Regions from separate parts of the Hathewaya histolytica genome, predicted to be linked through region 2. Evidence: riboswitches for the same ligand, from Rfam matches in the RefSeq annotation. Region 2 holds a riboswitch; the other holds the start of a gene.
What was found. A riboswitch is a leader RNA that binds a small molecule or an ion and turns the genes downstream of it on or off. The one in region 2 is predicted to bind cobalamin.

Region 1 (3,445 bases), 760 kb from region 2:
AAAGCTATAAGTAATTTAATAGCAATTATTTACGGGGTACTTTATATACCTATTATTTTAATGATATTAATTTTTGCACCAATTAAGGGTATAGCAGATGGAGTTAAAATAATTCAAACAGGGTATACAGTAACAAACGACTATATTTCTTTAATTATAGCAATTTTAATATTAACTTATATTTCACTTAGATTTAGAAATTTAAGAAAGATGTATGTTATGTTTCCTTCTTTATTTGAAACAATTAAATTTTTAACAATAACTAATTTATTTGTAGCCCTTGGAGTAGAGGTGCTAAATTGGAGTTATATTACTTTAAATACTGGTAGACATAGGTTTGGAATAATAATATTTATAATTTCTTTAATACTTTGGAGAGTATTTATATCTGTTTATTATTCTAAAAATCCTATTGCAGACTTTATGCTAAGGGATGAAGAGAAAATGCAAAATTACAGCGAAGGGGTTTAGCTGGAAAGGAGATCATAATATGAAAAAGTTTAGAGAAGAAGAATTATCTGAAGAAATTGGAGTTTTTAGTGAACATGAAAGAACTAATATAATAGATGAAGCTGAAAAGAATATTAATGAAGAGAATTCATACAAAAGATTTGAAGAAAATGAAGAAAAAGATGCTTTTATAACTCCTTCTATGAAAAATTTTAGAAAGGTGATAGGTGTACTATTCTTACTTTTTATGGTTTATTTTGGGGCTTTAGCAAATAAAGTAGGTACTGCAAATTATAAAACAAATCTTGTATCAGGAAAGACTGAGAATGTTAAGGTTGGAGATATGCTAAGCAAAGAAACACTTAAGCTAGAACCAAAAGACTTTTCAATAGAATCAGCCACGGGATATGGAAAAATAGAGCTTTCTATATGGAATTTTTCATCTAAAGAAGATGGAGATTATGTTCAAGTTTTTGTAGATGGATCCCCCCATACTGAACCTTTTGCAATTAGGCATAAGGCTGTAAAGATTGGAGTACCTGATAAAGGAGTAATTCAAGTAAGAGGAATAAGAGATGGGAGCAATAATGGAATAACTTACGCAGTTTTCTTTAATAAAACAGGAGAAACTTATTTAAATACAGTTCCATTAAATGCATCAAATATCTATACTTTAAAAAATATAAAATAAAAACATAATTAAGAGAAAGTAATTATTCTTTACCTTCATAAATATTGACACCATCCTTTCAATAGTATAAACTTGTTATATAAATTTATTTATACGAAATTTATAGAAATTTAAAACTAAATAACATGTTTTAGGTGCCTTTATAGGTGAAAAGGGAATGTGGTTAAAGTCCACAGCAGCCCCCGCTACTGTAAATGAGGACAAACCTTGCAATGCCACTCATAAGATGAGGAAGGGTAAGGGGAGGAAGATTCATAAGTCAGGAGACCTGCCTAAAAGTTTTAGATTAGGAGCATTCGGAGGGAAATGCAAATCTAAGATATGAAATGTTAAATATTCTGTATATAAAAGGCATAGCATATTGAAAGATACTCTCGGCTCTAAAGGGCCGAGTTTTTTTATTTAATAAAACATATAATTTAAGGAGGGCTTTTCTTTGAAAAAGGCTATTTTAGTTGTAAGCTTTGGAACTAGTTATGAGGACACAAGAAAGTTGACTATTGAGGCTATTGAAAATAGGGTAAAAGAAACTTACGGTGATTATGAAGTGAGACGTGCTTTTACTTCTCATATTATAATTAGAAAACTTAAAAGAGTTTATGATATGCATGTGGACACTCCAGAGGAAGCATTAGAAAAGCTTAACAATGAAGGTTTTGAAGAAGTTATAGTCCAACCTCTTCATTTAATACCTGGTGTAGAATTTGATTATATTAAGAAAATATTAACTCATGGTTATAAAGATGCCTTTAAGAGAATAGAAATTGGAAGACCTCTAATATACTTTAAGGGTGAGGAAGAAGGCCATCCAGATGATTACACTCTTATGGTAGATGCCATAAAAGAGCAAATTAAAGATCATAAAAACATCCTTTTCATGGGTCACGGTACTGCTCATTATTCTAATGCAGTATACTCTTGTTTTCAATGTGTGCTTCATGATGAGGGCATAAGAAATGTTTATATTGCAAACGTAGAAGGCTATCCTTATATAAACACAGCTTTAGAGCGTATGAAGGTTGATGGGGTAAAGGAAGTTACTTTAATGCCATTTATGTTAGTTGCAGGAGATCATGCTCAAAATGATATGGCTGGTGATGATGAAGACTCTTACAAGTCAATTTTAGAAGCAGAGGGAATGAAGGTTAATATCTATATGCACGGTCTTGGTGAGAATAAAAAGATTCAAGACTTATACCTTCAACATTTAGATGATGCTATAGAAGGAAGATATAAAGAACTTGGAAAAAACCAAAAGGGAATGAAGTAAAGTATTTAATATAGAAAGTTAAATATAATTAATAAGGGAAAATAATTAAAGTGAGATAGAATTAAATCGGGAGATGAATTTCATATGGCAAGAATAATGTTTCAAGGTACTGGTTCTTCAGTTGGTAAGAGTATTTTAGTTACTGCTCTTTGTAGAATATTAAAACAGGATGGTTATAAAGTGGTTCCTTTTAAATCTCAAAATATGAGCCTTAATTCTTATATAACACTAGACGGTAAGGAAATGGGAAGAGCTCAGGTACTTCAAGCTTATGCTTGTGGTATGGAACCAGAGGCATTTATGAATCCTATTTTACTTAAACCTACAGGGGACAAAAATTGTCAGGTTATTGTAAATGGTAAAGTTCATTGTAATTGCACAGCCATGGAATATCATAAAATGAAACCTCAATTTAGCAAAATGCTAAAGGAACAGTTCGAGGAAATGGAAAAGGAATATGACGTAGTTGTAATGGAGGGTGCTGGTAGTCCTGCAGAAATTAATCTAAGAGATAATGACATTGTAAATATGGGTATGGCAGAACTTGTAGACGCACCAGTTCTTTTAATTGGTGATATAGATAAGGGTGGAGTATTTGCATCACTTGCTGGAACCATGGTTTTATTTAATGAAGAGGAGAAAAAAAGGGTTAAGGGAACTATTATAAACAAGTTTAGAGGAGATGTAGAAATTCTAAAACCAGGACTAACTATGCTTGAAGATATTATAAAAGTTCCTACTTTAGGTGTAGTTCCTTATTTCCGTTTGGCTCTAGAAGATGAAGATGGAGCAGTAAAATTAAATAAAAAGGTTACAGCACCTATTGATATTGCGGCTATTAGACTTCCTCATGTATCTAACTTTACAGATTTAGATGCTTTAAAAATAGAAGAGGATGTATCTGTTAGATTTGTAGAGGGACCAGAGGAATTTGGAGAACCAGACCTAGTTGTAATATTAGGTAGTAAAAACACCATAGAGGATTTAAATGTTATAAGAGAAAGTGGACTTGAACATAAGATTAAAGCTTACGG
Region 2 (3,445 bases):
TTATTATTGGAAGTTTTGGTTTCATAGCTACTTCTAAAATAAATTCAAATGTAGCAAATATGTATGATGACCAACTAATGCCAATTACATATATATCGACGATTAAGGAAAATTTTATGTCTATAAGGTTAAATCATGCTAATACTAAGATAGGTTTCAATCCAAAGTATATGACTGATATAGAGGAAAATGAAAAGGCGATACTTGATAGTTATAAAAAATATACGTCTACTCCATCAGATGAAACAGAACAAAAGTATTTACAGAGTTTTAGTGATAATTATAAAATCTATTTAGAGCTGGTTAAGAAATCTATTGCGGATATGGAAGGTGGAAAAAAGTTATCTAAGGAAGAGGCAGAAAAAATAAGCAATATTGGAGATAAGATTGAAAAGTGCTTAGATGATCTTAATAAATATGATATTAAATATGCAGAAAGTGATAAATTCGAAAGTGACAAAATATTTAAAATAAATAGAAATCTTCTTATAGGAATTTTAATTACTTGCACATTAATATTTTCTTTTATAGCTATACTTACTATAAGAATCATAAAGACCTATTTAAATAATGTGGATAATATGCTAAAGGAACTAGCTTCAGGAAACCTGGATTTAGATATTAAAGATGAGGGCAGAAATGAATTCGAACATATGAAGATGAATATCGGAAATACTGTAAAAAGTTTTTCTCAAATTATCAAGACTTTAAAGGAAAAAACAGAATTAATAAATGTTTCTTCAGAGAATCTAAGTGCAATTTCTGAGGAGATGGCATCTTCATCTGACAATGTATCCAATGCAATAAATGATGTAGCCAAAGGTACAGGTGATCAAGCAGAGAGTTTAGTTGATATTACTAATATACTAAATGAATTTAGTGTTTCTGTAAATGAAATTGTAAGTAGTTTAAGTGAACTTAATATTAGCGCCAAAGATGTATCTAAAACAGCTAATATTAGTAGCGAAAAGATGGTGGAACTAGATAGTTCCTTTAAATTTGTTGGCAGTACTTTTAAAAATTTTGCAGAAAAAATAGAAGTTTTGGGTAACAGTATCAATAAAATCGATGAAATAACTATTTTAATAAATAATATAGCTGAACAAACTAATCTATTAGCATTAAATGCTGCAATTGAGGCAGCACGAGCTGGTGAGTCTGGTAGAGGTTTTGCTGTAGTGGCTGATGAAATAAGAAAATTAGCAGAGCAAAGTAAGGAATCTTCAAATAATATAAGTGTGCTTATAAATGAAATATCAAAAGAAACTAAAAATATTGTACAACATACAGGGGATATAGATGGCAGGTTAAAAAATTCATCAGATGTTATAAGCGATTCTCTTGTTTCGTTTAAAGAAATTATTACATCAATTGAGGATGTAGTTCCTAAAATAAATGCTTTAAATAAAACTGCAGAGGACATAGAAAAAGAAAAAAATAATATTTTTGAAAGGGTAGAGGGAGCATCATCTATTGCAGAAGAAATATCAGCATCATCAGAAGAAATAGCTGCATCATCACAAGAAATGAACTCATCTTCCCAAGAGGTTGCAAAAACAGCTAATGGATTTGCAAGTTTAACCATGGAGTTACAGGAAGGAATAAATAGATTTAAAATCAGATAATTATAAATTTTTTATATTTTCTTCTTGACATTAAATTTTTAATACTGTAATATGTTACTTATGTAAAATATAATATTTATAGTTTTAGGTTTCTTTTATAAGAATTAATAGGGAAAACGGTGTAAATCCGTTACAGCCCCCGCTACTGTAAGCACAGACGAGTCCTAAAATCCACTGAAGTTCTACTTTGGGAAGGATGGATAAGAATGAAGTGCAAGTCAGGAGACCTGCCTAATATTTAAGCATAGTTTTCGGTGGGAAAATAACTTGCTCTCATATAAAAAGTAAACTTTAGTGTTACTTTTCTTATCTGCGCATATAAAACTCCGAGAGGAGTTTTTTTATTTTATATATTAAACTAGTTTAATATATCTATTAACATAGATTTATTAAAATAAAAATTTCCAAATTTTTAGTATCACTGAGAGCTATATCAAGATAATTTTTTAAATTACTTGGTATAGCTTTTTATTTAGAGGATAAAAGGGGAGACAGATATGAACAAAAGTTTTAAATTTATGAGTAGATTTTTTACATTAGTAGTATGTTTTGTAATTTTAAGTGTTGTATTGTCTGCATGTGGGTATGGAGAAAGAAAAGAAAATATTAATAATTCATCAAAAAAAGTTGAGGAGCAAGTTAATGTTAAAGATATAAGATTAAAAGAAGATGGAAATAAGGTTTATGTATGTTTAAAAGATGCTTTTAATTCTGTAGGCAATGAATACATTACTAAGGATTCAAAAGCTGAAATAAAAAGTGGTATGGAAACTTTAAAAGTTACAGAAAGAAGTAAAGAAATAGGAACTACATTTTCTAAAATAATTATTCCAGATGAAATTATAAATGTAAATGGAGAACTTTATGCAAGTTTAGGGTCTTTAAAAGAAATTATAGATGGGAGAGTATGCTATAGTAAAGATACTAAAAAAGTGACTATTAAACCAGAAATGAAATTAGAATATTCCAAAGGATTTTCAGTTAAATATTTAAAAGGTGGAGTGAAGAAAATTACTGATGGAAATAATAGAATATTAATTTTAATTCCAAGAGAAAAAGAAGTATCCCAGGCTTATAAAAACGAAAATGTTGTTAAGATACCAGTAAAAGATGTACTTGTATCATCTTCAAATCACGCTTCTTTCTTAAAATCTTTAGAGGAGATACCTTCTTTAACTGCTGTTATTTTAGATTCAAATAGATGGAATATAGATGATATAAAAAAGGGGATAGAAGAGAAGAGGATAAGTAATGTATGCCAAGGAGGGGATTATGATTATAACAAAATTAGAGTTCTAAATCCAGAAATAGCATTTACTTATAATGGAGAACAAGCGCAAGCAGATTTAATGAAAAGGTTAGATGATATTAAAATACCTTATGCTGTGGATAATGCATATATTGAAAAAGATCCTTTAGGAAGAATGGAATGGATAAAGTTTATAGCTGCCTTCTATGATAAGGAAGAAGTAGCGGAAAAGGTATTTAATGATGCCGTTTCAAATAGATAAATATAGAAACTTTTTAAAAAAAGCTATAGCATGAAAATACATCTAGATAAATGTGAGATTTTAGTTTAAACAGTTAATAACCCCATATATAAAATAGCTATATTCCTATTGAAGTTAATTTCCATAAGAATATAGCTATTTTTATAATCATTATCATGATCATGAATATAGAAATTCAAATTATTATTTTAAAAATTTAATTTCTATAAAGTAGAATATCGCACCAAATAGTAAAGCGGGTATAGTGGTGACTACAGTAGCCCAAAAGGATGATTTTTTATCCATGGCTATAAGAGGGAAGAGTGCATC

Region 1: another riboswitch for cobalamin. It lies ahead of FGL08_RS04375 (sirohydrochlorin cobaltochelatase); the one in region 2 lies ahead of FGL08_RS08365 (TroA family protein).

What each region holds. Positions count from the first base shown of each region.
Region 1 is NZ_LR590481.1:940,830-944,274, forward strand. It holds gene FGL08_RS04365 (hypothetical protein) at 1-471, shown strand, start outside; gene FGL08_RS04370 (hypothetical protein) at 491-1,141, shown strand; cobalamin riboswitch at 1,257-1,431, shown strand; gene FGL08_RS04375 (sirohydrochlorin cobaltochelatase) at 1,578-2,411, shown strand; gene FGL08_RS04380 (cobyric acid synthase) at 2,496-3,445, shown strand, end outside.
Region 2 is NZ_LR590481.1:1,705,278-1,708,722, reverse strand. It holds gene FGL08_RS08370 (methyl-accepting chemotaxis protein) at 1-1,625, shown strand, start outside; cobalamin riboswitch at 1,695-1,874, shown strand; gene FGL08_RS08365 (TroA family protein) at 2,123-3,136, shown strand; gene FGL08_RS08360 (putative manganese transporter) at 3,320-3,445, opposite strand, start outside.